3 regions of the Janthinobacterium sp. 1_2014MBL_MicDiv genome follow, and region 3 is predicted to be linked to each of the others. Evidence: predicted binding sites of a transcription regulator. Region 3 holds the regulator's gene; each other region holds the start of a gene.
The links. Region 3 encodes FNR, which switches genes on or off when oxygen is low (the NO sensors DNR and NnrR bind a similar motif). Its sites were predicted from a motif close to TTGATNNNNATCAA; they were not measured.
Positions count from the first base shown of each region.

Region 1: the regulator FNR is predicted to act here: its motif matches at 5,502-5,515, upstream of YQ44_RS01800 (KamA family radical SAM protein).
Region 2: the regulator FNR is predicted to act here: its motif matches at 3,046-3,059, upstream of YQ44_RS12620 (serine protein kinase).

Region 1 is NZ_CP011319.1:406,906-417,199, reverse strand. Features, by position in the region: gene YQ44_RS01815 (fumarylacetoacetate hydrolase family protein) at 1-688, opposite strand, end outside; gene YQ44_RS01810 (serine hydrolase domain-containing protein) at 799-2,529, opposite strand; gene YQ44_RS01805 (MFS transporter) at 2,659-3,984, opposite strand; gene YQ44_RS01800 (KamA family radical SAM protein) at 3,987-5,363, opposite strand; gene YQ44_RS01795 (cache domain-containing protein) at 5,645-6,103, shown strand; gene YQ44_RS01790 (methyl-accepting chemotaxis protein) at 6,179-7,882, shown strand; gene YQ44_RS01785 (DNA-3-methyladenine glycosylase) at 7,898-8,476, opposite strand; gene YQ44_RS01780 (HDOD domain-containing protein) at 8,751-9,617, shown strand; gene YQ44_RS01775 (hypothetical protein) at 9,728-10,294, shown strand, end outside.
Region 2 is NZ_CP011319.1:2,870,410-2,880,703, forward strand. Features, by position in the region: gene YQ44_RS12605 (catalase) at 1-1,046, shown strand, start outside; gene YQ44_RS12610 (hypothetical protein) at 1,303-1,641, opposite strand; gene YQ44_RS12615 (hypothetical protein) at 1,805-2,986, opposite strand; gene YQ44_RS12620 (serine protein kinase) at 3,224-5,260, shown strand; gene YQ44_RS12625 (DUF444 family protein) at 5,263-6,570, shown strand; gene YQ44_RS12630 (SpoVR family protein) at 6,564-8,165, shown strand; gene YQ44_RS12635 (SDR family oxidoreductase) at 8,803-10,089, opposite strand; gene YQ44_RS12640 (nucleotide sugar dehydrogenase) at 10,089-10,294, opposite strand, start outside.
Region 3 is NZ_CP011319.1:6,167,455-6,177,748, reverse strand. Features, by position in the region: gene ccoN (cytochrome-c oxidase, cbb3-type subunit I) at 1-993, shown strand, start outside; gene ccoO (cytochrome-c oxidase, cbb3-type subunit II) at 1,009-1,623, shown strand; gene YQ44_RS26830 (cbb3-type cytochrome oxidase subunit 3) at 1,625-1,825, shown strand; gene ccoP (cytochrome-c oxidase, cbb3-type subunit III) at 1,818-2,738, shown strand; gene ccoG (cytochrome c oxidase accessory protein CcoG) at 2,742-4,124, shown strand; gene YQ44_RS26815 (FixH family protein) at 4,180-4,704, shown strand; gene fnr (fumarate/nitrate reduction transcriptional regulator Fnr) at 4,830-5,588, opposite strand; gene YQ44_RS26805 (response regulator) at 5,839-8,913, shown strand; gene YQ44_RS26800 (TOBE domain-containing protein) at 9,009-9,776, opposite strand; gene YQ44_RS26795 (sulfate/molybdate ABC transporter ATP-binding protein) at 9,817-10,294, opposite strand, start outside.

The DNA.
Region 1 (10,294 bases), 690 kb from region 3:
ATTGCGACAGGTAGCTGACGATCTGTGCCACCGTGAAGATCATGGTTTGCGTATTGCCGGTCTGCATGCGCTTGCCGTTGACTTCCAGGTACAGGTCCAGGTCCTGCTCGTCGATGACTTCATCGCGCGTCACCAGCCATGGGCCGACGGGACCAAAGGTGTCGCAGCCCTTGCCCTTGTCCCACTGGCCGCCCCGTTCCAGCTGGAACGAGCGCTCGGAAATGTCATTGACGACACAGTAGCCGGCCACATATTTCAGCGCATCGTCTTCGCTCACGTATTGCGCACGCGTGCCGATGACCACGCCCAGCTCGACTTCCCAATCCGTCTTTTTCGAGCCTTTCGGCAACACGACATTGTCGTCCGGGCCATTCAGGCAGCTGATCGCCTTCATGAAGACGATCGGTTCGGCCGGGATCGGCATGCCCGCTTCGGCCGCGTGGTCCGCGTAATTGAGGCCGATGCCGATGAATTTGCCGACCTTGGCCAGCGGCACGCCGAAGCGCGGGTTGCCGCGCACCAGGGGCAGCGTCTTTTCGTCGAGCTTGGCCAGCTTGCGCAGGGCCTTGTCGGACAGTTGCGCGCCATCAATATCGACGATCACGCCGGACAGGTCGCGCAGTTTGCCTTCTTCATCGATCAGGCCCGGTTTTTCCTTGCCTGGACGTCCATAACGAACGAGTTTCATAGTCTTCCTTGGAGTTGATCATTGCCGCTGTGCAGGCTGCCATTTTACCGGATGGCCCGGCACGCCTGTGGCGGCCGATGAAAAACAGCGCAAGGTGCGGCCATCCACCGTCAGGGCGTGGCCGTGCTCCCGCGCAAGCCGGGCAAGGCCACGCGGGTAAATTGCACGTCGCTGGCGCGGCTTTCCGTCACCGTGAAACCCGTGCAATCGCTGGCGGCCAGGCATTGGAAGCTCACGAGACCGAATGGCCAGGGGCCCACGAAGCTGTTTTTTCCGAATGGCGCCAGGGCGATGTCGCCCCGCGAAAAACCCAGCACGACGCTGCCCTCCTGCGCCGTCACCGTGTACAGCGCATGCAGTTCATCGCTGTAGTATTCCCCCAGCAAGGGCTGCAGCGCGGCATCCGGCAGCCGCGCCGGCGCCATGCGTTTGGCGCGGATGGCGCGCGCGTTGCGCAGCCAGGTGCCGCCACCGATGACGCCCGCCGCGTCCGGCGCATCGAAGCGAAAGCTGGCGTTGCTCAGCTTGACAAAGAATTCGCGCTCGCCCGCCGGGTAGAACGGCATCTTGTCGTCACCCGCCGTCCAGCCCAGCAACTGCTCGTCTTCCCTGGCGAAAGTGATGGCAGAACCGTTTTCCAGCGCGTAGGTGCCGAGCAGGGCATCCAGGCGAGCGGGCGCGAGCGGCACCTGCACGCCGTCCGAATAGTCGGGCATAGGCTTGGGCAAGGGTTGCAGCTGGCCATCGAGATAAATGTCGGCGATGCGCTGGCCCAGCCGGCTTGCCTGCACGTCGGCGCCGTTGCCCATGATGATGACCGTCAGTTGCTGGTCGGGAAAGCGAACCAGATAGCTGCGAAAGCCCGCGTCCGCACCGCTGTGGTCGATGGTTTTCAGGCCGCGGTAGGCGCCGATGTCGAGACCGCCGCCATAGCCGGTGGCCTTGCCATCGTTGAAGGTGGCCGACGTCTGCATCCGGGCCAGCAACGCAGGACCGCCGACGCGGGCATCGTTGAAATTGTTCGCCCACAGCAGCAGATCGTCCGCGGTCGTGACCAGGCTGGTCGGGCCGACCGTGGAGTACGACAGGGCGATCCGGCTGTAGCCGCCCTGCGGCGCCGGCTGGTAAGACTGCGCGCGGCCCGCGACCAGGGTGGCATATTGCTCGTGGAAAAAAGTGTGCCGCATGCCGAGCGGATCGAAGATGCGCTCCCGCGCAAACGCGGCCAGCGGCTGGCCCGATACCTTGCGCACGATGGCGGCCAGCAGCGTGTAGCCCGTGTTGTTGTACGCGAAGTCGCTGCCCGGCACGAAATTGAGCGCGCGCTGGCGGCGCACCAGGCGCAGCACGTCGTCGTCCGTGATGACGTCGTCCATGCGCCATCCGGCCATCGCCAGCAGATTCCACTGGTCGCGCAAGCCGCTGGTGTGGGTCAGCAGGTGACGGATGCGGATGGTCTGGCCAAAGTCCGGCAGCGCGGGCACATGCTTGCGCACGTCATCGTCGAGCGACAGCTTGCCGTCTTGCGCCAGCAGCAGGATGGCGAACGCCGTGAATTGCTTCGACAGCGAGGCAACGTGGAAGCTGGTCGACGGCGTGATCGGACGGTTCTGCTCGATGTCGGCCATGCCGAAGCTGCCCCGGTAGACGCGCTGGCCATCCTTCACGACCATCACCGCCGCGCCCGGCGTATCGGCCCGGTTCCATTTTGCAAACAGGGCGTCCACCTGCTGCTCCCTGGTGGCGGCCTGCGTGGCCGATGCCGCCGGCGGCTTGCCCCAAACAGGCGGTTGCAGGGCCAGCAAAGGCGAGACGATCGCGAGATAGCAAAGTGCCTTCATGTCTTGAATTTCCCCATGGAAATGGTCGGTAGCGAGGAGTGTATATTATTCAAGTATCAAAAAAGCAAATTTTTTCTCCATGACGAGTCGATGCGGCCAGGCCGGGTTCACGTTGCGACGCTGCCGCCCTCATCGGTCAGGCGCGGCGTTGCCCTGTCCGGGTTGCCGTAATGAAGGCCTTGCATAGCCTGGCTCGCCGTTCGCCGCTGGCGCCGTGCAAGCCGTCCTGCCACGGCGCATGACAAACAGCGCCAGTCCCGGCAGCTGCAGGACCGCCAGCACGCCAAACGCCACCTGGTAGGCCTGCGGCGGATACTGCTGCTGGCTGTTCAGGGGCCAGCAGCCGAGGATCAGGCCAAAGCCGGCCTGCACCAGGAAGGCGCCCGTGAAGATCAGCAGGTTCAGGCAGGTGGCCGCCCTGCCCGTCAGGCTGGCCGGCATGCCTTGCGCGACGATCGCATACTCGAGGCCCGTCACCGTGCCCAGCAGGGTAAACAGCACGGACAGCAAAGGCAGGCTGGGCACGCTGTTACACGCCATGCCCAGTTGCACGGCGATAAACAGGGCGATGCCCGCGGCCGCCAGCCGCATCGGCGTGATGCCGCGCCGCGCCGCCCATTCCGTCAGCATGCCCATGCCGATGGCGCCGAAGATGACGGCCGCCATGCCCAGGTACAGCAGATACGCCACGTTATCGTCGGACAAGCCGCCCACGTCGGCCAGCCAGCGGCCTATCCACAAGCCTTGCACGCCGAAGAACACCGTGTGCGGCAGCAGGATCAGCGCAATGGTGCGGCGGAAAGCCGCGTCGCGGTACACGCTCCAGACACTGACCTTGCCAGCCTTGCCGGCGGCAGCGGCGGGCGCGGGCAGGGCCGGCGACAGCAGGCGGATCAGGCAGCCGATGGCCAGCGCCGCCAGCGCCAGGCCCAGGAAGACGCCGCGCCAGTCCGTGTAGTGCAGCGCCAGCTTGACGGGCATGGTGGCCGTGGCCGCGCCCAGGCCGCCCACGGCGATCAGATAGCCATGCACGGATGGCAGGCGCGCCGGCGCGATGACGCACGAGATCGCTTTCACGGCCGCCATGAAGCAGCCGCCCAGCCCGGCGCCCATGATGGCGCGCGCCCACATCAGCTCGGCAAAACTGTGGCCCCGGCTGAACAGCCATACGCCCACGGCCGCCAGCGCCAGCAGCCACACTTGGACCGCGCGGGGGCCGTGGCGGTCCAGCGCCATGCCAACCGGCAATTGCACAAGCGCAAACGCCAGGAAGAAGGCGCTGGTCAGCAAGCCCAGCTGTGCTGGCGTCAGGGCGACGGAAGCCAGCAGTTCCGTCATCAGCACGGCATTGACGCCGCGCAGCAGGCAAGACAGGTAATGACCGAGAGCAAATGGCAGGAACACGAGGCAAAACACGGCCACGCCGGAGCGCGATGGCGTGCCCGCGCCATGCATGCTCAGGCGGCCTGCGCCAGGCGGATGATTTTGTGCGGAAACTGCGGCACAGGATCGTTACCATTCGCATCTGTTTCAAAGAAGAATTTTTCCTGGCCGAACGCGGGTTTCAAATGGTCCATCCACGTCGCTTCCGCATCGAACTTCGCATAAAACGGCCGGCGTACCCAGTCGGGATTACGTGCCTGCAAAAATTGCAGGGCAAACAGTTTCTCGCCATTGATGGTGACCACGCCATCGATGACGATCTTGCCGGGAAACGCGCTCATGGACGGTCCCCGCACCGTGCGCGACAGGCCCGATACCATCTGGTAGGCGGCCTGGAAAATCTCGTGCGCCTTGGCTAGCGGCAACTCGAAATAGCCGCGCGGGCCCGTGTCGCGCTCGACAAACATGTAGTACGGAACCGCGCCCAGGCGCGTGCCCGTCTGCCACAGTTCGGCCCAGCTTTTCGGGTCTTCATTGATATGCCGGATCAGCGGCCCCTGCATGCGCAAGGTGGCGCCCGTGGACACGATGCGCTTCACGGCTTGCTGCGCGATGTCCTGGCGCAACTCGACGGCGTGGCTGTAATGGCCCATCACGGCCAGGTTCTTGCCGGCCTTGACGATGCGTTCGAACAGCCGCAGCAAATCATCGGCATCGCGGTCGGACACAAAGCGCTGCGGCCAATACGCCACCGCCTTGGTGCCGATGCGTATGTTCTGGATATGTTCCAGGGCCGGGTCCAGCAGCGGCTCCAGGTAGGCGGCCAGTTGCCGCGTATTCATGATCATCGGATCGCCGCCCGTGATCAGCACGTCCGTCACTTCCGGATGCAGCTTCAGGTAGGCAGCCAGCTCATGCGATTCGCGCGCATCGAATTTCATGTCGTCCATGCCGACGAACTGGGGCCAGCGGAAGCAGAAGGTGCAATACGCATGGCAAGTCTGGCCAGCGCTGGGGAAAAACAGCACGGTTTGCGCATATTTATGCTGCAAGCCGCGCACGGGCGCATCGTTGACCCGGGGCACGTTATGCGTCATCTGCCCGGCCGGATGCGGATTCATGCCCAGACGCAAACCATGCACATAGGCATCAATAGCCGCCTTGTCCCGCTGCACCAGGACGAGGTCGCGCAAATGCGCGTACTGCTCGGGCGGCAGCATGTCGCGGTGCGGGAAGACGAGCCGGTAGATGGGATCGTCAGGAATATTGTTCCAATCGATCAATTGATCGAGCACATATTCATTGGTGCGAAATGGCAACACATGCGACACCACTTGCACGGCTTCGCGCTGCTCTTCCGGCAACCAGGACCACTGCCGTGCTTGCTGGATGGATTGCCGCGTATAGGGCTTGAACTTGGGTGAAAACGGTTCGGTGATGAATGCGGCCACGGTCGGCTCCTTACCAGTAAATAACGATAACGTCCATGAAATCAGCCCTACGTCAGCCAATTCAACCTGTTTTCACGCCTGCCGCCTGACACCGGCATGCTGTGAAAGTCATCATAATTCTTGCTACCCGGAACCAAATTGCCAAAAATCAACAAGCTTGCCGATAAGCCACCAACTGCCATGCGGCAGCACCTTAGTTTGTTCCATCGCAATTTAATGCGGGCCATGGCGACGTAAATTACGACTTGGCAACACATCCCTCGATATCACAAGGAGTCTTCATGAAACGCTTATTCACGGGTAGTCTGCTGTGCCTGGCATTTGCCGGCGCCAGCGTCAGCGCCGCGGTAGAACCGACGGAAAAAGATGCGATCGCCATGGCCGAACGGGGAGCCGCCTTCATGAAGGCGCATGGCAAGGAAGAAATGATGAAGAAAATCACGGCGAAAGACCCCGACTTCGTGCAAGGCTCGCTGTATGTGGACATGCGCGACATCAAGACGGGCATCGTGCTGGCCCACCCGATCAACCCCTCCATCGTGGGCAAGGACTTGACGGATGTGCCCGACGCGAATGGCAAGAAATATCGCCGTGAAATCATCGAGCTGGCGCAAAAGCAAGGCAAGGGCTGGGTCGACTACCAGTACAAGAACCCCACCAGCGGCAAGATCGAGCCGAAGACCACGTATATCCTGCGCGTCAACGATGTGGTGCTGGAAGCGGGCATCTACAAAAAGTAAGACAGCCGCTGCCGTGCGCGGCGGGCGCTCGCCTGCCGCGGCGCCGCTTGCGGTTGGAACAGCCAGGAGTCAAGCATGCTCAATACACTACGCATCGGACCAAAATTATTGCTGGCGCCCGCTCTGGTCTTGCTGCTGCTGATACTCAGCTCCGCCGGCGCCTGGTATGGCATGGTGCGGCAAAATGCCTCGCTGGAAAATATGGTGCAGGTGCGCATCACGCATCTGAAAGCCGCGTCCGACGTGGCCGGCGAGGCCAAGCATGTGCATGGCAATATGTACCAGTTGCTGTCGTGGACCAACGGCAGCTTCGCCAAGGCCCGCATCGATGCATTGGAACAGCAGATCAAGGCGCGCCACGCCAGCATCGGCACCCAGCTGGCGACGCTGCGCGCGACGTCCACGGGCACCGAACTGACACTGCTCGATGCGGCCATCACGGCGCTGGCCGGCTACCGCAAGGCGGTGCTGGAAACCATGGAAATGGCGCAGATGGACCAGTCGATCGCCACCAACTCCATGCTCAAGGCGGAAACCCAGTTCGTGCGCTTCAATGCCCAGCTGGCGCAGCTGTCGGCGCTGGAAACGATGCTCAGCAGCCAGGCCCATGCGACGGCCAGCGCGGAATTTCGCAGCCTGGGCTGGAGCCTGCTGCTGACCGTCCTGCTGTCCATCCTCGTTTCCATCGTCGTGACCATGCTGGTGCGCCGCGCCATGCTGGTGGAGATACGCGGCATCGCCGACGCCGTGCAAGACCTGGCCGCCGGCAAGCTGATCGCCGGCGCCCCCAAGCCGGGCAACGACGAGATCGCCGACACCTCGCGCGTGCTGGACCAGACCATCGCCAATCTGAACCAGACCTTGCGCACCATCATGGACGCCGTGCAATCGATCGATACGGCCTCGCGCGAAATTGCCACCGGCAACCTGGACCTGTCGGCCCGCACGGAAATGCAGGCCAGTTCGCTGGAAGAAACGTCGAGCGCCATGGAAACCCTGACGGAAGCCGTCAACGACAATGCCAACAATGCCCAGCTGGCTTGCGACCTGGCGGCGCAAGCGTCGAGCCTGGCCGTGCAAGGGGGCACGGCGATGCAGCAGGCAGTGACGACGATGACGACCATCCGCGCCAATTCGCGCCAGATCGTGGATATTATCGGCGTGATCGATGGGATTTCCTTCCAGACCAACATCCTCGCCCTGAATGCGGCGGTGGAAGCGGCGCGCGCGGGCGAACAGGGCCGCGGCTTTGCCGTCGTCGCTTCCGAGGTGCGCACGCTGGCGCACCGCTCGGCGCAGGCCGCCAGGGAAATCAAGACCCTGATCGCCACCTCCGTCACCACGATCGATGGCGGCAGCGTCGCCGTGCAGCAGGCGGGCGAGCGCATGAGCGCCATCGTCGCCTCGGTGCAGCAAGTCAACGAGATCATCCAGCGCGTGAAACAGGCCAGCGCCGAGCAGGCTTCGGGCATCACGGAAGTGAACCAGGCCGTCGCGCAAATGGATGATGTCACGCAGCAAAATGCGGCGCTGGTCGAGCAAGCCGCGGCCGCGGCGGCCAGCCTGCAGGATCAGGCCGTCAAGCTGTCGGCGGCCGTCAGCGTGTTTACCCTCGATCCCGCCACGCCGGCCACACAAGGCACGGCCGAAGACGCCTTCCAGGACCCCGCCAGGACGGCTGGCCAGGAACGGCGTGCACTGCACAGTCCGCTACGCGGCAAGTCCGGGGCCGGTGCGGCCGGCGCCAGGCCCAGGCCGCCACGCCGGCGCGGCGCCTGAATCCGGGCATCCAGCCTAGTCCACGGGCATGCGCATCGGTTTGCTCAGGTAGCGCGAACCGGCCAGGGCGAAGCGCCACGGCGTGTCCATCGCCTTGGAAATGCCGATGCGCGGGCCGGCCAGCACCAGGGCATCCTCCTCGCGCGCCAGCAGCATGAACGGCGGCGCCTCCAGCGCCAGCCGGTTGTGCAGATGCGTGACGCCCAGCGCCTGGCATACCTTGCCCGGCCCCGAACACAGCAGCCGCGCCTCGTCGACGCCGCGCCGTGCGCGCATGGCATCGAGCCCCGCCACGGGTTCGAGCGCGCGTATCAGCACGCCCGCCCCATGGCCCGGCTCGCGGCAGACAAAGTTCAGGCACCAGTGGATGCCATACGAGCGGTACACATAGGCGTGCGCGGGCGGACCGAACATGGCGGCATTACGCGGCGTCAAGCCGCCATACGTGTGCGAGGCCGGATCCAGCCGGTCATACGCTTCCGTTTCCACGATGCGCCCGCCCACGCCATCGACGAGCACGGTCACGCCGATCAGCTGGCGCGCCACATGGCAAGAGTCGTCCGCAAAATCGATACCGGCAAGGATGTTTTTCATACAGCAATTGTAGCGCCGCACATGCCGTCGCACGTTTCGCCCAGCCTTGAAAACAAAACCATCTTGATTTTTTAATCATGCAAATGCGGCATGGCGGCGTCGCAAAACGGCCCGCATCGGCCTCTGGCAAGGAAAAAATGGGGATTTTGTCGACAAAATATTGCAGAGATGAACTATTGCCATGCATAAACAGCGATAATCGTCGGGCACTGCGCCAGACGCTCATGCAGCGGGCAGCGGCAGCGCCACCAGATAACCACCGGGCAAGACAATGATGATGAGAGCGGCAGCGCAAAAGCAGGTAGTGCACGATGATCCGGTTGACGCCTTGATGCGTTCCATCCGTATCCCGCCGCGCCCCAGCCTGCTGGTCGACCTGCAGCGCGAACTGGCCGAAGACGACCCGTCGCCGCGCCGCATCGCGCGCATCATCGCCGACGACGTCGGCATGTCGGGCGCCCTGCTGAAACTGGCCAACTCGCCATTCTATGGCGCCGCGCGCAAGGCCAAATCCGTCGAGCAAGGCATCAATTTCCTCGGCATCAACCAGTGCAGCGCCATGATGACGGGCTTGCTGGCGCGCCAGGCGCTGGAAGCGGAAGGCGTGGAACTGACCCACTTCTGGGACGTGTCGGCCAAGCGCGCGCGCGCCGTGGTATTTGCCTCGCGCAAGCTGCGCATCGCCCCGCCCGACATCGCCCACACGTTCGGCCTGTTCTGCGATATCGGCGTGCCCCTGCTGATGAACCGCTTCCCCGACTACGTCAACACCTATGCGGCGGCGGCGAATGACGCGCACAATTGCTTTACCAGCGTGGAAGATGCGCGCCACCAGACCAACCATGCGGCCATCGGTTGCTTGCTGGCACGTAACTGGGGCCTGTCATCCGATGTGTCCTGGGCCATCCTGCACCACCACGACTACGCGGTGCTGGCCGACCCGTCCACGGATGACGCCATCCGTTCGCTCGTCGCCCTGTCGCTGCTGGCCGAAAAGGGCATTCAGCGCTACCATGGCAACAGCACCTCGCTCGAGTGGGACAAGGGCGGAGAACTTGCTTGCCAGCATCTCGGCTTGTCGCAGGAAGAAGCCGCCGACCTGCTCGACGAACTGCACGAGATGTTCGATACCGACCATTGATGTATCGGGCGGCCGCTGCCGCCTGTATCATGTCACCGGGCGCCAGCCGGCATCGCCGGCGGCGCCCGCTTCCGTTTGCCTGACCGTAGTCCTCTAACCATTTGATCGCCATGCCCAAAAATAAGCGCCCTGTCCCCCGTAAATCCGCCAACACGCCTGAAGACAAGGACGAGTCCGTCACGCGCATGCTGTGCACGATGGCCCTGAACCTGGCGGAACAGGAAGACAGCGAATCGCAGGGCACGGTGCTGGCCGAGCAAGCCGTCGAGTTCGGCCGCATCATCCGCAAGGCCTTGAACCAGAAGAAAGATGAAGTGCTGTACGACGCCATCGAGCGGGCCAAGTACGAAGACGTGGGCGCCTACCAGTACTTGCGCAGCCATATCGAGGAAGCCGCCTCCATCGTGCTGATCCGCCGCGACAATGCGCCGACCATGGAAATCAACGCCTTCGTCGTGCCCCTGCTCGTGCAAAGCACGGGCGGCCTGCGCGAAGCGGACAGCTTCCAGGACCAGGAAGCATTTGAAGCGCTGGTGAAAAGTTTTCAGCAAGCAGGACTGGAAAGCCCGAAAGCCAAGGTGGTCCTGATGAGCCATGCCTACGACCTCGACGAGATCGACCGCATCACCTACAGCCACCTGCACGAAATGGTGCGCGACGCCTATTCGTCGATGACG
Region 2 (10,294 bases), 3.2 Mb from region 3:
TCATGCGCGACCCCTTGAAATTTCCCGACCTGAACCACGCCATCAAGCGCGACCCGCGCACCGGTTTGCGCAGCGCCAACAGCAACTGGGACTTCTGGACCTCGCTGCCGGAAGCCCTGCACCAGGTCACCGTGGTGATGAGCGACCGTGGCCTGCCGCGCAGCTTCCGCCACATGCACGGCTTCGGCAGCCATACCTTCAGCTTCCTGAATGCGCAAAACGAGCGTTTCTGGGTCAAGTTCACCTTCAAAACCCAGCAAGGGATTCAAAACCTGACGGATGCCGAAGCCGAGGAACTGGTGGGCAAGGACCGCGAAAGCTCGCACCGCGACCTGTATGAAAGCATCGAGAACAAGGACTTCCCGCGCTGGACCCTGTACGTGCAGATCATGCCGGAAAAAGAGGCAGGCACTTACCACCTCAACCCGTTCGACCTGTCGAAAGTGTGGCCGCACGGCGACTATCCATTGATCGAAGTAGGCGTGCTGGAATTGAACCGCAATGCCGACAACCACTTTGCCGAAGTGGAACAGGCGGCCTTCAACCCGGCCAATGTGGTGCCCGGCATCAGCTTTTCGCCGGACAAGATGCTGCAGGGTCGCTTGTTTTCGTATGGCGATGCGCAGCGCTACCGCCTCGGCGTCAACCACAGCCACATTCCCGTCAACGCGCCGAAGTGCCCGTTCCACAGCTACCACCGCGACGGCCAGATGCGCGTCGACGGCAACCAGGGCGGCACCCTGGGCTATGAGCCGAACAGTCAGCAGGAATGGGCCGAGCAGCCCGATTTCCGCGAGCCGCCGCTCAGCATCGAGGGCGCGGCCGACCACTGGAACCACCGCGTCGACGAGGATTACTATTCGCAGCCGCGCGCCCTGTTCCGCCTGATGACGCCGGCACAGCAGCAAGCCCTGTTCGAGAATACGGCGCGCGCCATCTCGGGCGCGTCCGACGAGGTCAAGCAACGCCACATCGGCAACTGCACCCTGTGCGACCCGGCCTATGGCGCCGGCGTGGCCGAGGCGATTAGCCGCCTGAGCAAGTAAGACCCGCACGCAAGACCCGCACCTCCTGCCGCGGCGACAGCCTGCGGCAGGAAATGCCTGCTCGCGCCTCGGGCAATACGGGACGGCGGCCAGGCGGCGGTCGGATAAGCGTCCGATGGCGATCTGATAACGCGAGCTGGCGACGCGAGCTGACACCGGCCAGGCAAAAACACGACAAGCGGCAGCGGCAGCCCGCGAGGCCCCCAACCCGGTGCCTGACCAGGCGCCCGCGCCCGCCATGGTGCCGGAATGCCGCTTACCAGCGCTGGATATCGATCTGGCCCGTGATGCTCGTTTCCACCGGATAACCTTCTACTTGCAGCGGCACGCGCGGCTTGACGGACGAGTCGCGCAGGTACACGACGATGGCTTCCCGGCCGATGGCCGTTTGCCCGAGGCTGACGCCTTCGACGCCGTCGATGGCCATCAGTGCCCGCTCATTGCGCCGCTTTGCCGCTTCCAGCCGGCCGTGCGGCTGCGTTTGCCCGCCCAGGCCGCCGCCCGCCGCGGCCTGTCCGCCGCCGTCCGGCAGGTAAGGCATGGCCGCATCTTCAAAGACGGCGTACGGCGCCTGTACGAATTTACTGTTTGACATGACAAGCCCTCCTGATGCTGTCCATGATACACCCGGCAAACCGGCGTCGCCACCGCCGCCGCCTGCCGGGCAGCAGCATGCGCGGCAAGCGCCACTGACAAGTTCATCATCGTGCAAGGAGCGGCGTTATGCAAGGTGGCGTAACACCGCCGCGTCACTGCACTCAGGTGTACAGGTTGATGTCGAGGGCCACCACCACCCGGCGCATCTGGTTGGCGAACGTGATGTTGCCGCCGCCGGCAAACAGCAGGCCGACGGGATTGCGCTGCTGGTTCCAGGTCCAGATGGACGAGCCGGAATCGCCGCCCGCACTGAAGGCCCCGCTGACGCCCGTGATGGCGATCTGGTCCTGGAACAGCGCGATCCTGCCGCCGCCATAGTTGACGTTGATGGTGGCGCCCAGGCCCGTGATGCGGCCCTGCGTCAGTTGCGTCGTGCGCCCTGACTTGCCGACCAGCATGCCCAAGGCGGGCGCCACCAGCGCGTTGCTGATGCGGAAATAGGCAGGCACGCCGCCGCTGAGGAAGACCAGTTCGGGGCGCACGCGGTCTGGCCAGGCCCAGCCGGTGGCACAGTCAACGAAATTGACGCCGCCGCTGAAATTGATGGGCACGAAGCGCTCGAGTACCGCCACCTGGTCTTGCGGACACCTGCCGCCATCGATGGGGCCAGGCTGCACGATGCAATCGTTGAACACGGCGTTGTTCGAGTTGGCCAGCACGTGATTATTGCTCAGTATCATCAGGCGGTTGTTGCGCGGCGCGCTGCGGCCCACGGCCAGGCAGCCGATGGTGCCGGCCGTGATGCGGAAATGCCCGACCGAAACCCCGCCCGGCGCCGGGCGCAGGCGGAAACGGTGCGGCTGCGCATCGATGATGCCCGTGACGACGATATTCACGGGCACACTGTCGCTGGCCACGGCGCGCACGCCCATGGCCCCCACGATGGCCGCCTTGGCGCGATCGACGGAGGTCGGCTCGGCTACATACAGGGTCAGGGCCGGCATGCCCGGCTCGCCGGACGAACTGTCGCTGGCGCCCTCGCCCAGGCCGATCGACACGCCCTGGATATTGCCCGAATCGCTGAAGGCGTCGGCGGCGCGCACGCCCCCCGCCTGCAGGATGGCCTGGCGCATGCCGTCCTCGATGCTGCGCTTGATTTCCAGTAACTCCATGCTGACGCCGCTCAAGGCATCGGATACTTCCGATACGGACGCGCTCTCGATATTGCCGTCGCCGTCGCCGGGATCGGCAAACTGGTTCACTGCCTCTTCGTCGTCCGCACTCTGTCCCTTGCCAGCCGCGCCGCCCGGCGGCGCGCTGAAACCATTGTCATTGCCGATCATGTCGTTCTCCTCGTGGGTCGCTCTGGAAGTCCAGTGTGGGCCGGCCACGGCACCCGGTATTGATCTGGATTCAACTGTGCTGCGCAGGAGCGCCGTGCGCCACCTGTGTTCAATGTGCCGGAAATAGTTCCGTTTTTAAGCTTGAGCGAGATCAGGCGTGCGACTAGAGGCTGCGCCGTATACTGGGTTAATCAACTAGCCGCAGCGCCACCGCGTGACGGCAGGGATGGAAAAACAATGACGAGCCCAGGCAGCACTCACCAGCCCCCCGACGATGCGCGCAAGTCTGCAACGCCGGCAATGGCACCGCTACTCGATGGCGCCCCGCAGGCGGGGCATCAGGACGATGCGCCGCGCGCCCGCTTCGCCCATGACATGGCGGCCTATGCGGCGCAACACCGCATCACGCCCTGGCGCGGCCAGTTTGCCGATTTTCTCGAGCAAATCCTGCCCACGGGCGCCACCTTGCTGGCACGCAACGCCCACCAGTACCTGTGGGACATGATGCGCTGGAACGGCCAGGCGGATGGCGGCGGGCGTTTCCGTTGCCGCCTGTTCGACGACGAACTGTTCGGCATCGACGAAGCGATCGACCGCGTTGCCGCCTATTTCAAGGCGGCGGCCGCCGGTTCCGAAGTGGGCCGGCGCATGCTGCTATTGTTGGGACCGCCGTCGGGCGGCAAGTCGACCATGGTGATCCTGCTCAAGCGGGGACTGGAGGAATACAGCCACAGCAGCGAAGGCGCGCTGTACGGCATCGATGGCTGTCCCGTGCATGAATCGCCGCTGCACCTGGTGCCGCACGGCATGCGCGCCGACTTTCGCGCCAGCTACGGCGTCGAGCTGCAGGGCGAACTGTGCCCCCATTGCCGCGCACGGCTGGAAGAACAGTATGCGGGCGACTTCCTGCGCATGCCCGTCGAACGCATCCACATCTCCGAGGCGGGCCGCTGCGGCATCGGCACGTATGCGCCGCACGACCCCACCACGGCCGACCTGGCCGACCTGGTCGGTTCCGTCGACCTGTCGAAGGTGGCGCAATACGGCGACGAGGGCGATCCGCGCGCCTGGTCGTGGTCGGGCGCCGTGTACGCGGCCAGTCGCGGCATGCTGGAAATGATCGAGATCCTCAAGGTCAAGCGCGAATTCCTGTACCTGCTGCTGACCTTGACGCAGGAAAAAAACGTCAAGGTATCGCGCTTTCCCCTGATTTACCTCGATGAAAGCATCGTGGCCCACACGAACCTGGCGGAATTTCGCAAATTCCTGCAAGAAAGTGAAAACGAGGCCTTGCTCGACCGCATGGTCATCGTGCAAGTGCCGTACACGCTCAACTATCGCGAGGAAGCGCGCATCTACCGCAAGCTGATCCTGTCGGCCGCGCCCGCCTTCCGCGGCGTGCACCTCGATCCCCACGTGCTGCATGCGGCGGCCGTGTTCGCCATCCTGAGCCGGCTGCCCGAAGCCGAAGACAAGGAAGCCGAACTGGTCAAGAAGCTGCGCATCTATGCGGACGAAGACGTGGACGACTTGCCGCATGCGGAAATCCGGCGCATCCGCGAGCGCGACAAGGCGCCCGACGAGGGCCTGGCCGGCGTCTCGCCCCGCTTTGTCATCAATGCCCTGTCGCATGCCATCATCGCGGCCCGGCGCAACAGCCTGTCCACCATGGACGTGCTGCTGGCCCTGAAGGATGGCATCGAAAGCGATGCCCGCATCGAACCCCGGCGCAAGCGCAAGTGGATCGATTATCTGGTGCTCACGCGCAAGGATTTCTATAACCGCTGGGTCAAGGCCGACGTGCACAAGGCACTGTTTGTCTCGTTCGAGCAGGAAGCGCAGGATTTGCTCAACAAGTATCTCGACGAAGTCGAGGCCATGCTCGACAACCGCCAGATCCGCGACCCCATCACCAGCGAGGAACGCCGCCCGGACGAGCGCTTCCTGCGCGCCGTGGAAGAAAAAATCCATATCAGCGACTCGGGCAAGCAGTCGTTCCGCCAGGAAGTGGTGCGCAAGGCCATGGGCGCCTTCAAGCGGGGCGAAGTGTTTGGCCTGGGCAGCCACGCGCAGTTGCACGATGCGATACAGCAATATCTGTTCGAGCAGCGGCGCGACGTGCTGCGCCTCGTCAGTTCAGCCAAGCGTCCCGACGATGACGTGCGTGCGAAAATTTCCGCCGTCGAGCAGCGCCTGGTCGACGAATACGGCTATGACGCCCACAGCGCGCGCGAAGCGCTCAACTACGTCACCACCTTGCTAGCGCAGGAGTAGCGATGCCCACCACCAACACGCCAGGCAGCGGCAAGCACGACGGGGGGCCGCTACCGGACGACGCGATGGGTGGAGCGGGTGCGGCGTTGCCGGCGGATACGAACGCCAACGCGGACGGGAACGCGGGTCTGGCGCCGGCCGGGCATGGCCGCGACTTCAGCCGGCCCTGGTATGCGCTGTTCTCGCGCGGTGCGCGCGACTGGCTGCGCCACAACCAGAAAGTGCGCGAAGCCGTGCAGGCGCACTTGCCCGAGCTGATTGCCGGCCCTGACCTGATCGGCGGAGCGCAGCAGCGCACGGTGCACGTGCCCGTACGCCTGCTCGAGCATGCCCATTTCCGCCTGGCGTCCGCGCGCAACAGCATCGGCGCGGGCCAGGGCGAAGGCCAGCCCGGCGATATCCTGCGCGCGGCGCGCCCGGCTGTCACGGGCGAAGGCGAGGCGCAAGGTGAAGGCGGCAATGGCGAGGGTGAAGTGCGGCTGCTGCTGGAATTTGCCGTTGACGACATCCTCGACTGGCTGTGGGATGAGCTCAAGCTGCCGCATTTGCAGCCGCGCCACCTGAGCGCCATCGACGAGGTGCAACTGGTGCGCACCGGCCTGGACCGGCATGGCGCCCGCTCGCGCCTGGACCGGCGGCGCACGGTGAAGGAAGCCATCAAGCGACGCGCGCTGCAAACGCAGGCCGTGCCCTTCACCAACGATGACTTGCGCTATCGGCAAGTAGCGCAGCAAGCACGGCCCAGCGCGAATGCCGTCGTGTTTTTCGTGCTCGACGTGTCGGCCAGCATGGCGCAGGCCGAGCGCAAGCTGGCCAAATCCTTCTTCTTCTTTGCCTTGCAGGGCTTGCGCCGCAGCTATGCGCGCGTGGAAACGCGCTTCATCGCCCACACGACGCGGGCCTGGGAGTTTTCCGAGGCCGAGTTTTTCCAGGTCAATGGCATGGGCGGCACCATGGCGTCGAGCGCCTTCCGCCTGAGCCGAGAACTGTTGCAGGAACGCTATGCGCCCGGCCGCTACAATGCTTATCTGTTCTACGCCTCCGATGGCGAAAATTTCAGCGAAGACCGTGACGCCAGCAACCTGGCCCTGGGCGAACTGGCCGCCTTGCTCAACTATATGGGCTATGTGGAAACGCTGCCCGGCGTGGCGCGCAGCCTGGAAACGGAAATGCACCGCCTGTGCGCCGAACTGGAGCGCCGGGGCTTGCCCTTGCACAGCAGCATACTGGCCAAGCCCGACGATGTCTGGGCCGCCATCCGCACCTTCTTCCAGCACGAAGCGGCCGCGACCGGAGAGGCGCCATGCTGACGCGAAGGCCAGCGCCGGGCCACGCGCCCCAGGGTAGCAGCCATGGTGGCGACAGCCACGGCGGCGATGCCGGCGCCTTGGCCAGCTATGCGGCGCGCATCGAGGCGCTGGCGCTGGAGGCGGGCCTGGTGTTTCCCCGCGTCGATTTCGAGCTCGTACCCGACAGTTTCATGGCTGAAATCGCCATCTATGGCTTGCCTGTGCGCATGCGCCATTGGTCGTTCGGCGTGCGCTACATCCACCAGCTGGTCCACCAGAAGATGGGCAATTCGCATATCTTCGAAGTCATGTTTCCCGGCGACCCCTGTCATGCGTACATGGCCGAACATAATTCCGTGGCAGAAAACACCCTCGTCACGGCCCATGTGCTGGGCCATGCGGACTTTGCCAGCCGCAACGAGCTGTTCATCCGCTTCGGCGCCATGGCGGGCCAGCACATTCTGGAACAAAGCGCGGCGCGCGCGCAGCGCATCGAGACGGCGCTGCAGCATCATGGCCAGGACCAGGTCGAAGCCGTGCTCGACGCGGCGCTCGCCCTCGAACAGCACGTGGACATCCATGCCGCCCTGCATCGCCCACCCTACCCCGATGCGCCGGACGCGTCCGCTGCCACCGCACCTGCCTGGCGCCACGGCCCTGCCGCCAGCGGGGGCGCCGGCGATGCCGTTAGCAGTACCGCTGCCGCCCTGCCCGGCCCGTTTGCCCGGCGTTTCCAGCGCTTGCCGGGCGAAGCGGCCGCGCGCGCGGCGCAGGAGGCGGCGCGGGCGCGGCTGGCGCAGCGTCCGCTGCTGCCGCCCCGGCCCGAGTACGACTTGCTGTGGTTCATCGCCCATCATGCGCCGGAGATGGCCGATTGGGAACGCGACATTTTCCTGGCCGTGCGCGAAGAGTCGTTTTACTTCTATCCCGTCTATGCCTGCCAGATCATGAACGAAGGCTGGGCTTCGTACTGGCATGCGCGGTTGCTGCGCGAGGCAGATTTTTTGCCGCCGGAACTGTATCTGTCCGCCATCAAGTCCCATTCGGACGTGGTGCGCCCGTATGCGGGCGAGCATCAACTGGCGCTGGCCGTCAATCCCTACCACCTGGGTTTTTGCATGTGGGAACAGATCATCGAACGCGAAGGATTGGCGCGCGCCCGTCAAATTTGCCAGGAAGACGATGATTTCAGTTTCATCCGCAATTATCTCGATGCGGAACTGGCCGACCGCCTGGGCCTGTTCGTGCATGAAAGCCGGCGCGATGGCGAAACGCGGCTGGCCAGCCGCGAGCTGCCATCGATCCGCGAAGCGATCCTGGCGCCCAAATACAATTATGGCGCACCCAGCATTGCCATTACCTTGCTGAAAGACGATGGCAGCCTCGTCCTGCGCCACGAACACCAGCGCGATGGCCGTGGCCTCGACCTGGAACAGGCGGAACGGGTGCTGGCCTACATCGCCCGCGTCTGGCGCCGCCCCGTCAGCCTGCACACGGCCGACTTCCGCGGCACGCCACGGGTGCTCAACAGCAAGATGGATGGCACGCCGCCACCGCCCACGGCGCCTCCGTCATCGAGGCCAGCGCCACCAGCGGCCGCGTCGCCTCCGCATTAGCATTAGCATGGCGCCGTCGCGGCCAGAATGCGGCGCTGCAGCGTTGGCGCGGGAAGGCCGGCCGGCGCCAACGCTGCCGCAAGCGTGGTCCGGTATCTCCACGGCCAGTCTGTGGCAGTAATGGCAGGCTGATGCATCGGTAAGGGGAGAAGCGCGCTAGCCCCAGGCGCTACGAGCGGAGCGGTTCGTGGCGATACGGATGATCTTGCCGCTGGCGAACAGTTACGGATTACGGCTGCGATTTCTGTGCGCCCGCCTGCGCCATGGCTGGCAAGCTTGCCTGGGTAGTTGCCTGGGTAGTTGTCTGCGTCGTTGGCTACATCGTTATCTGTTGAGCTGTCTGTTGATTTGTCTGTGAAATCGCCTGATTTACGTGCGGCTTGGCCTGTCTTGTCTGTTGATTCGCCTGTTGATTCGCCTGTTGATTCGCCTGTTGATAGGCCTGCATTTAGGCCTGTATTGCCTGCCAATTGTCTGTATTTGCTGTGGATTCCCCGGCTCCATGGGCTTGATCATTGCCTGCTCCGGGGGCTGACGACGCAGGGTGCCGGGCTGGCGACGCGCGGGTTTCCGGGGCAAACGCGTGCAGCGCAGAAAATTGCACCCTGGCTGGCGACGTGGAAAGGGAGGCCGCGACTTACACGGCGGTGCGCTGCGTGGCAGCAGGCAAGCCCCCCGGCGCCGTGGCCTGCGCCGCGTACCAGGCGATAGTCTCCTGCAAGCCTTGTGCCAGGTCGTGCGTGGGCATGTAGCCGAGCAGACGGGCCGCCTTGGCGATGTCGGCCTGCGAGTGGCGCACGTCGCCGGGGCGAAATTCGCCATATTGGGGCGCCAGCGGCACGTGCTGCGGACAGATGGCTAGCAGCATGCGCTGCATGGTGGCGTGCAGCTGCGTCAGGCTGGTGCGGGCGTTGACGGCCACGTTGTAGACCTGGTTGACGGCGGCCGGGTCGGCGCACGTGGCGGCCAGGATATTCGCCTGCACGGCATTATTCACGAAGCAAAAGTCGCGGCTGGTGGCGCCGTCGCCGTGGATCTGCACGGGCTGGTTCGCCAGCATGGCCGCGATCCAGCGCGGTATCACGGCCGCATAGGCGCCCAGCGGATCTTGCCTTGGGCCAAAGACATTGAAATAGCGCAAGCCCACGGCCCGGGTGGCGTAGCAACGCGCATACACGTGTGCGTACAGTTCGTCGATATATTTGCTCAGCGCATACGGCGACAGCGGTGCGCCGATATGCTGCTCCACTTTCGGCAAGGCCGGGTGGTCGCCGTAGGTCGCGCTCGAGGCCGCATACACGAAGCGCTGCACGCCGGCGGCGCGCGCGGCGGCCAGCATGTTGAGAAAGCCGCCGACATTGACGGCATGGCACAGCAAGGGGTCTTCCAGCGAGCGCGAGACGGAGCCGAGCGCCGCCTGGTGCAACACATAATCGATGCCGTCGCAGGCGGCGGCGCAGGCCGGCAACTCGCGGATATCGGCTTCGAGGAAGTCGCAGCGCCGCCACGCCTCTTCGCCCACGCTGGCGCGTACTTGCTCGAGATTATGCCGGTGCCCCGTCATGAAATTGTCGAGGCCGCGCACCTGCTGGCCCAGCTTCAGCAGGGTTTCCATCAGGTGCGAGCCGATGAATCCGGCCGCGCCTGTGACGAGCCAGCGTCGCGGCGCCTGCCCCAGCCCGGCGCAAGCCTGCGCATAGGCGGCAGCTCCCGCGCCGGCGCCGCTGGCCGCGGCCGCGCCGGCAACAGCGGCGGCACCGGCACTGGCCGCAACAGGGGTCGCGCTGGCCTCCCCCACTGCGGCGGCTGCGGGACCGGCAGCGCCGGCAATGCCGGCAATGCCGCCCCCTGCGGCGCCCGGTGCCCGGGAGTCCTCGCCGCGCGCCGGCAGCGGGCCGGCCGCAATGCATTGCGGGGCCGCCATCACAGCCGCCACACGTGCAAGCCAGCCTCTTCCAGCGGACGCGGGTCGAAATGCGACTTGATGTCGATGAAACAGCCGTTTTCCACCACCTTGGCCTGGTAATCGGCCAGCGGCCGGGCCAGCAGCGCCTGGTGCGACACGGCGCTGATGATGGCTTGCGCCTGCGGCAGCTGCTCCCAGCTTTCCAGCGTCAGGCCGTACTCTT
Region 3 (10,294 bases):
ACCTTGATCAAGCGCAAGGTCAAGCATATCTACGTGGCCAACTGGTTCTTCGGCGCCTACATCCTGGCCGTGACGATTTTGCACGTGGTCAATGGCGCCGTCATGCCGGCATCGGCCGGCAAGTCGTACTCCGCCTACAGCGGCGTGCAGGACGCCATGATCCAGTGGTGGTACGGCCATAACGCCGTGGGCTTCATCCTCACGGCCGGCTACCTGGGCATGGTCTACTACTTCATCCCGAAACAGGCCGAGCGCCCCGTGTACTCGTACCGCTTGTCCATCGTCCACTTCTGGGCGCTGATCTTCACCTACATGTGGGCCGGCCCGCATCACCTGCACTACACGGCCTTGCCTGACTGGACGCAATCGATCGGCATGGTCTTCTCGCTGGTGCTGCTGGCGCCAAGCTGGGGCGGCATGATCAACGGCATCATGACCCTGTCGGGCGCCTGGCACAAGCTGCGCACCGATCCGATCCTGAAGTTCATGATCGTCTCGCTGTCGTTCTACGGCATCGCCACTTTCGAAGGTCCGATGATGTCGATCAAGACCATCAACTCGCTGTCCCATTACACGGACTGGACTGTTGCTCACGTGCATGCGGGCGCCCTGGGCTGGGTCGGCTTCATCACCATGGGTTCCATCTACTACCTGCTGCCGCGCCTGGCGGGCCGCACGCAGATGCACAGCACGCGCCTGGTCGACGTGCACTTCTGGGTGGCCACCATCGGCATCGTGCTGTACATCGCCGCAATGTGGATCGCCGGCGTGATGCAGGGCCTGATGTGGCGCGCGGTCAATCCTGACGGCACCCTGACCTACACCTTTGTCGAGAGCGTGAAAGCCACGTATCCGTACTACGTGGTGCGCGTGGCCGGCGGCCTGCTGTACCTGTCGGGCATGTGCATCATGGGCTACAACACCTGGATGACCTTGCGCGGCAGCAAACTCCCCGTCGCCCGCATTCCGGAACTGAACGCGGCGCACGCCTGATAGGAGCAAAAGCAAATGAAATTTTCACACGCATGGATTGAAAGAAACCCCTGGCTGCTGATCGCCCTGGTCACGGTGGTGATCAGCATCGGCGGCGCCGTCGAAATCGTTCCCCTGTTCTTCCAGAAGAGCACGACGGAGCCCATCGCCGGCCTGAAGCCGTACTCGCCGCTGCGCCTGGCGGGGCGCGACATTTACGTGCGCGAAGGCTGCTACAACTGCCACTCGCAGATGGTGCGCCCGCTGCGCGCGGAAACGGAACGCTATGGCCACTATTCGGTCGCCGGCGAGTTCGTCTACGACCGTCCGTTCCAGTGGGGTTCGAAGCGCACGGGGCCCGACCTGGCCCGCGTGGGCGCGCGCTACAGCGACGAATGGCACCGCACGCACTTGAACAACCCGCGCGACGTGGTGCCCGAGTCGAACATGCCGTCCTACCCCTGGCTGGCGAAGACCAAGCTGGTGCCGGACGAGATCATGCCGAAGATGCGCGCGCTGCGCCGCCTGGGCGATCCGTACAGCGACGCGGAAATCGCCGCCGCGCCGGCCCAGCTGCAGGACAAGACGGAAGAAGACGCCCTGGTCGCCTATCTGCAAGGCCTCGGTACATTAATCAAAACAAGGAATTAGCATGGCAATCGAAAACCTGTTTGACAGCGCCAGCAGCGTCATGACGGTGGTTTCCTTTACGACGTTCGTGGGCATCCTGTGGTGGACGTTCAGCCGCAGCAATAGCGACTTCGACGCGGCGGCACGTTTGCCGTTCGCCGACGACGCGCTCGACCATCCGGCCCCGGCCGCGCAAGCACAGGAGGAGCGCAACCATGGCTGACTTTACGAATGGCTTCTGGAACATCTACATCATCGTGCTGTCCCTGCTGGGCATCATCGGCTGCGGCGTGCTGCTGTACTCGCAGTCGAAAGTGAAAGTGGCCGCCGGCGCCCCCGCCGACGGCACCACGGGCCACGTCTGGGACGAGGACTTGAAGGAACTCAACACGCCGATGCCGCGCTGGTGGATGTGGCTGTTCTACATCACCATCGTCTTCGCGCTGGCCTACCTGTTCCTGTATCCGGGCCTGGGCAACTATGCCGGCAGCCTGGGCTGGAAATCGACGGGCCAGTACGAGGAAGAGCTGAAAAAGGCGGAAGCCGATTACGGCCCCCTGTTCAACAAGTACCTGAGCCAGGACTTGAAGACGGTGGCCGCCGATCCGCAGGCGCAAGCCATCGGCCAGCGCCTGTTCCTCACCTACTGCGCGCAATGCCACGGTTCGGATGCGCGCGGCAACAAGGGCTTCCCCAACCTGACCGACAAGGACTGGCTGTATGGCGGCGAACCTGACGTCATCAAGACCACCATCATGCACGGCCGCAGCGGCCAGATGCCGCCGATGGGCGCCGCCCTCGGTTCCGAGAAGGATGTCGAGAACGTGGCCCATTACGTGCTGAGCCTGTCCGGTTCCACGTCGGACCCCGTCAAGTCCGTGCTGGGCAAGGCCAAGTTCGGCGCCTGCATGGCCTGTCACGGCGCCGATGCGAAGGGCAACCAGATGCTGGGCGCGCCCAACCTGACGGACAAGACCTGGCTGTACGGCGGCAGCGCCGATACCATCATGGAAACCGTGCGCAAGGGCCGCAGCAACACCATGCCGGCCTTCAGCGACTTCCTCGGCGAATCGAAGGTGCACGTGCTGTCGGCGTATGTCTGGAGCCTGTCGAATCCGCAGGCGCCCGCGAAGTAAACAATGGAACCTCAAGTCATCAAGATGTATGCGGCCCGCGAGCAAATCTACCCTCGCGAGGCCAAAGGACGCTACGCTACCTGGCGATGGGTATGCGTTTGGCTTACCCAGCTCGCGTTCTACGGCTTGCCGTGGCTGACGTGGAATGGCAGGCAAGCCCTGCTGTTCGACCTGACCACGCGCAAGTTCTACATTTTCGGCGTCGTGCTGTGGCCCCAGGATTTCATCTACCTGGCGGCCCTGCTGATCATCTGTGCGTATCTGCTGTTCCTCGTCACGGCCATCGCCGGACGGGTATGGTGCGGGTTTTCGTGCCCGCAAACGGTGTACACGGAAATCTTCCTGTGGGTCGAACGCAAGATCGAGGGCACGCGCAGCGCGCGCATGGCCCTCGACAAGCAGGGCCCGTCGCTGCGCAAGACGGCCAAGAAGACGGCCAAGCACCTGGTGTGGGGCGCCATCGCCCTGTGGACGGGCTTTACCTTCGTCGGCTACTTCACGCCGATCAAGGAACTCGCCCATTCCGTGCAAACGCTGAACTTCGGCCCGTGGGAATGGTTCTGGGTGCTGTTCTACAGCCTGGCCACCTATGGCAACGCGGGCTGGCTGCGCGAGCAGGTGTGCAAATACATGTGCCCCTACGCGCGCTTCCAGAGCGCCATGTTCGACCAGGACACCCTGATCATCACCTATGACGCCAAGCGGGGCGAACCGCGCGGTGCGTTGAGCAAGAAGGCCGGCAACAACGACAAGCTGGGCGACTGCATCGACTGTACCCTGTGCGTGCAGGTGTGTCCGACCGGCATCGATATCCGCAACGGCCTGCAGTATGAATGCATCGGCTGCGCCGCCTGCGTCGATGCCTGCAACAGCGTGATGGACAAGGTCGACCGGCCACGCGGACTGGTACGCTACAGTACCGACCATGCGATGGAAAACAACTTCGACTCGAAGCAGATCCGCCAGCGCGCCATGCGCCCGCGCGTGCTGATCTACACCTCCATCCTGGCCCTGATCATCATCGCCGTGTGTACCTCGCTGGCCCTGCGCACGCCGCTGAAGATGGACGTCATCCGCGACCGCGGCTCGATGGGGCGCGAAGTGGAAGATGGCATGATCGAGAACGTCTACCGCCTGCAGATCATGAACACTTCGGAGCAAAGCCAGAGCTTCAGGATCAGCGTTGCCGGCTTGCCGGGCCTGACCTTGCTGACGCGCGATGAAGTGACCTTGCAGGCAACGGAAACGCTGGGCTGGCCGATCCGCCTGCGCGTGCCGCACGGCGTGGGAGAGAAGGGCTCGAACAAGATCACGATCGAGCTGCAGTCGCTGGACGACCCGTCGCTGCACGTGCGCGAAAGCGCCGTGTTCATCGTGCCACGTTAAGCAGGAAAGGCGGCAGGAATCCCCGTGTTCTTGCCGCCGTCACAAGGAGAAAACAATGTCCGACAGTCTGAAACTGCAAGCCCCCGCCGCGCCCTGGTACAAGCACCGCTGGCCATGGCTGCTGATGATCGGTCCCGGGCTGTCCGTCGTCGTCGGCAGCTTCATGGGCTATATCGCGTTTACGCAACCCGACGCGCTGGTGGTGGGCGACTATTACAAGCAGGGCAAGGCCATCAACCAGGACTTGCGGCGCGATACGGCCGCCAGCAACCTGGCCATGTCGACCAGCCTGGCGTACGACGTGGCGCAAGCACGCCTGACGGGTTCCGTGCACAGCTTCGGCAAGGCTTACCAGGCGCCGCTGCAGCTGCACCTGGCGCACGCGACCTTGCCGGAAAAGGATATCAAGCTGCTGGTGCAGCCCGACGCCATGGGCAACTTCTCGGTGGCGCTGCCGATGCTCGAGCGCAGCCGCTGGCAGGTGCTGGTGGAAAACAATACGCGCGAGTGGCGCCTGTCGGGCATCTGGACCTGGCCCGCGCAGCGCAGCATCGCGCTGCATGCGGACGAGGAACTGTAAGGCACTGCGCCGGGGAAAACCGTGGCGGGCGCCAGTGATGGGCGGCCGAGCAGCGCAGCTGTGCCGGTGTACAGCGCGCAGCGCAAGCCACAAAGCGCGACGCGCAGCAGGTTTTGACAGTGCCGTTATTTGCAGGTGTCGGTGCCGGCCGTAATGGCTTTTAATTTTGCCGGCTGCAGGATCTCGATCTCGCGGTTCGACACGCGCAGCCAGCCTTCCTTCTTGAACTTCGACAGCAAGCGGCTGACGCTCTCGATGGTCAGGCCCAGGTAGTTGCCGATTTCCTCGCGCGACATGCGCAACTGGAAGTTGCTGCCCGAATAGCCGCGCGCCTCGTAGCGCGACGCCAGGTTGACGATGAAGGCGGCAAAACGCTGCGTCGCCTGCATATTGCCCAGCAACAGCATCACGCTTTGCTCGCGCGTGATTTCCTGGCTCATCATGCGGTGGAAATGGCGCAGCAGGGTGGGCATATTGCCCAGCAATTGTTCCAGGCTGGAAAACGGGATTTCACACACTTCGCTGTCTTCCAGCGCCACGGCATTGCAGTGGTGGCGGTCGGCGCTGATGGCGTCCATGCCCAGCAGTTCGCCAGCCATCTGGAAGCCCGTCACCTGCTCTTCGCCGCCCGGATTGATCTGGTAAGTCTTGAAGTGGCCCAGGCGGATCGCGTACAGGTTCTGGAACGAGTCGCCGATGCGGAACAGCGAGGCGCCGCGCGCGACCTTGCGGCGACGGCCGATAATCTGGTCCAGCCTGTCCATGTCGCCCACGTCGAGGCCCATCGGCAGGCACAATTGATGCATGCTGCACGTCGAGCAGCGCGCACGCAACGCTTCCACGTTCACGGCGGGCAAGGCTGGAGAGAGTAGCGCTTCTGTCATGTCATTACCTTTTTGAAAATGCAATAACAAGTTTACTGCATAGCGCGCTTGCCTGTGCCATTTTCCCCGTCATTCACGCTAATTTCGCTGAATAAACGACGTCCTGCATTTAATTTTATGGCAACATCGTCAATTGCTGCTTTGACGGCGGGAATTTACGCGGCCGGCGCTTGCCAAGTTGCTGTATTGATAGGAAAATTCCTGACAGCATTATCTGCCGCCTGTCCCTTCGGGGACTGAAAAGGAAATCATGAAGCCTCTCGGCATTAAAGCAAAAGTCGCGCTGGCCACCAGCCTGACCTCGATCGCCATGATCGCCCTGGTCACCATGATCCAGGTCAAGCACATGCGCGACGATTTCACGCAAGTGCTGCTGGTCCAGCAAACGGCCCTGATCGAGCGCACGGCCGAAGAGCTCGACGACAAGTTGGCGATGCTGCTCGACATCATCACCCAGACGGCGCGCCACCAGCCGCCCGCCCTCATGGCCGACGCCGGCGCATTGCGCGAGTACTACACGCAGCGCGCCATGCTGGCCCTGTTCGACGACGTGCTGGTGCTCGACACGCAGGGCAAGGTGGTGGCCAACGTGCCCGAGGTGCCGGGACGCAACGGCACCGACGTGACGGACCGCGATTACTTCCATACCGTCATGCGCACGAAACAGGCGATGATCACGCAACCGATGCTGGGCAAGACCAGCCACTTGCCCATCGTGCAGATGGTCGCGCCCGTGCTGGACAAGAACGGCGCCGTGGCCGGCATCGTGATCGGCGTGCTGCGCCTGTACAAGGACAATATGCTGGGCCACCTGCGCACGGCCAAGGTGGGCAAGAGCGGCTATTACTTCATCCTCACGCGCGAAGCCGTGCCGCGCTACGTGCTGTACCCCGATACCAGCCGCCTGCTGCAGCCGCGCGCGCCGAACGCCAACCAGACCACCACGCAGCTGCTGAAAGAAGACGGCGAAGGCAGCATGGTCAGCACCAACAGCCGCGGCATCACGGCCGTCAACAGCTTCAAGCGATTGAAATCCGTGAACTGGCTGCTGGCCGCCTCGTTGCCCGTGGCCGACGCGTTCGAGCCGTTCAACGGCGTACTGTCACGGCTGGTACTCTGGAGCATCTGCGCCTCGCTGCTGGCCGCGGCCGTGCTGGGCTGGGTCACCGTGCGCCTGCTGTCGCCGCTGGTGCGCCTGCGCGACACCCTGCTGTCGCTGCGCGCCTCGGGCAACCGCTTCACCCCCGTGCCGGTGCAGCAGCGCGACGAGATCGGCGAGCTGACGGAAGCGTTCAACGGCCTGATGGGCGAGCGCGACCGGCTGCAGCACGAGCTCGAGGCGCGCGCGGCGGAGCTGGAGCAGGAGCGCGACCGGGCCGAGGCGGCCAACCGCGCGAAGAGCGATTTCGTGGCCAACATGAGCCATGAAATCCGCACACCGCTCAATGCCGTGCTGGGCATGGTGTATTTGCTCGGCAATACCAAGCTCAACACCGAGCAGCGCAAGTACCTGACCATGGTACGCGTGGCGGGCCAGTCGTTATTGGGCATCCTCAACGATGTGCTCGATTTTTCCAAGATCGAGGCGCGCCGCATGGATCTGTCTCCCGTCGAGTTCGACCTCGATGAAGTCATGAATACCCTCGCCACGACGATGACCATGAATGCCGGCGAGAAAGAACTCGAGCTGGCCATCGCCGTCGAACCCGACGTGCCGCGCCGCCTCGTCGGCGACGCCCAGCGGCTGCAGCAAATCCTCGTCAACCTGGCCGGCAATGCCATCAAGTTTACCGAGAGCGGCGAAGTGGTGGTGGCCGTCAGCCTGGCCGAAAGCAGGAACGAGCGGGCCTGGCTGCGCTTCGAAGTGCGCGACACGGGCATCGGCATGACGGCCCAGCAGCAGGCCCAGCTGTTTACGGCCTTCTCGCAGGGCGACCAGAGCATCACGCGGCGCTTCGGCGGCACGGGCCTGGGCCTGGCCATCAGCAAGCACTTGATCCATATGATGGGCGGCGAGATCGCCGTGGCCAGCAGCGAAGGCAAGGGCAGCCGCTTCTGGTTCAGCGTGCCGTTCGACGTGCTGGCCCTGCCCGCCGAGGCGCGCCGCACGCCGTCGCTGGGGCCGCTGCGCCTGCTGGTGGCCGACGACAACCGCACCACGCGCGAGCTGATCGTCAAGCTGATCGAAGCGTGGGGCTGGGCCGCCGACGAAGTGGACTCGGGCTTTGCCGCCATCGAGCTGTACCGCGAACGCCTGGCGCAGCAGCAGCCCTACGACGTGGTGCTGGCCGACTGGCACATGCCCGTCATGGATGGCCTGGCCACGGCCAAGGCCATCCGCCAGGCCGCGTCCGGCCAGCGCCAGCCCATCGTGGTGATGGTCAACGCCTTCGCGCGCAACCACCTGGAAGAAATCTCCAGCGCGGCCGAAGCCGACGTGGTGCTGATGAAGCCGATCACGGGGTCGAGCCTGTTCGACGCCCTGCACCAGGCGCTGATCGCCAAGAACGATGGCGGCGAGCAACGCATGCTGCAGCAGCCGCTGGGCACGGAACTGGCCGGCGTGCATTTCCTGCTGGTGGAAGACAATCATCTGAACCAGGCCGTGGCGCGCGGCATCCTCGAGCACATGGGCGCCACGCTGGACGTGGTGGGCGACGGCTTGCAGGCCGTGGAACGGCTGCGCACGGAAGCGCTGCGCTACGACATCGTGCTGATGGACATGCAGATGCCCATCATGGACGGCTTCAGCGCCACCCACATCATCCGCACGGAACTGCGCCTGCAGCTGCCCGTGATCGCCATGACGGCCGGCGTGCTCGCTTCCGAACGCGAACGCTGCATGACGGCCGGCATCACCGATTTCATCGCCAAGCCCGTGGTGGTGGAAGAGATGATGGACGTCATCCTGCGCCACCTGCCGAAACGCCCGCAGGCGCAGGCCGCCGAAGCGGCGCCGCCCGCCGATGACGAGGTGTTTTCCATGGCGCCGCTGATGCGCGTGATGGGACGCGACGCCAAGGGCCGCGGCGTGCTGCGGCGCATGGTCGAAGACGCGCTGAACAAGGGCATGACGCCCGTGCGCGAGGCGGAAACGGCCTTGCAGGCGGGACGCCACAGCGACGTGGCGCGCATCCTGCACGGCTTGCGCGGCTCCGTCGGGACCCTGGGCACGAAGCGGCTGATACGCGCCGCCTTCGCCACCGAGGAAGCCATCGATGCCGGCCGTTTCGACGCAGTGGCGGCGCTGCTGGCGACGGTGGGAAGCGAGCTGGAACAGGCGCTGGCGGCAGCGCGCGAGTGGCTGGCACGATTGAAAGAGTAGGTCGGATGAGCGCGCAGGCGCGTAATCCGACATGATCGGCCGACAATGTTGTCGGATCACGCGCGGCGTTGCCGCGCTAATCCGACCTACGCAATTTATGCCGGCACACCCAAAATCACGCTGGAGGCCTTGAAGATCGCCGTCACGCTGCTGCCGATCTCGATGCCCAGGTCCGTGCTGCTCTGGTTCGTGATGATGGCGGCGATGGTGCCGCCGCGCGGCAGGTCCAGCACCACTTCCGTGTTGACGGCGCCCGTCTGCACGCGCGTGACGGTGCCGGCCAGCTGGTTGCGCGCGGAAAAGCGCGCGCCCTCGCTGTCGGCCACGAGGATGATCGACGAAGCCTTGATCAGCGCGAACGCTTCCACGCCGGCGGCCAGGCCCAGGCTTTCGCTGCTGTCGTGCGTGACGATGGCGACGATCTGCTGGCCACCCGGCAATTCCAGCGTGACTTCGTCGTTGACGGCGCCCACCTTGATGTCGGCTACCTTGCCGAGGAATTGATTGCGTGCCGTGGTTTTCATGGCCATTCTCCGTATGAGTAAAAGATCGTCGGCGATGCCTTCCGCCTGGCTGCCCAGCTGGCGCAGATAGCGCGCATGCTCACGCTCGATGATACGGAAATTGTCGACCAGCTGGCGCCCCCTTTGCGTCAGCCGCGTGCCGCCGCCGCCCTTGCCGCCCGTCAAGCGCTCCACCAGCGGCTCGCCGGCCAGGTTGTTCATGGCGTCGATGGCGTCCCAGGCCGCCTTGTAGCTCATCTTCACAAGCTTGGCCGCCTGCGTGATGGAACCGCACTCGGCGATGGCGCCCAGCAATTCCACGCGTCCGGCGCCGCCCAGATTTTCTCCGCCCACCGTCATCCATACCGAGCCTTGCAGGCCGATTTCCGCTGCCGCCGATTTATCCAATGCGTTCACCCAATGCCTCTTCCATGCTGTCAATTTGTCCGTCGCGCAAGTAAAGCACATGTTCGCCCAGGATGCGCGCATCTTCCGGATCATGCGTGATCAGGATCATGGGCACGTCCAGGCGCTGCTGCCACTGGCTCAACTCGAGGCGCATTTTGACACGCAGGGCCGGATCGAGGGCGGCAAACGGCTCGTCGAGCAGCAGGGCGGCCGGTTCGGCCACGAGCGCCCTTGCCAGCGCCACCCTTTGGCGCTGGCCGCCGGACAACTCGTCGGGGAACTGGTGCGCCAGTTCCTGCAGGTGAAACGCGTCGAGCCAGTGCTCGACCTTGGCCAGTTTTTCGCGCGCGCGCGGATTGAACCAGCCGCGCGCCAGGCCAAAGCCCACGTTCTGGCGCACCGTCAGGTGCGGGAACAGCGCGTAGTCCTGGAACAGATAGGCGACATTGCGCTGCTGCGGCGGCAGGTTG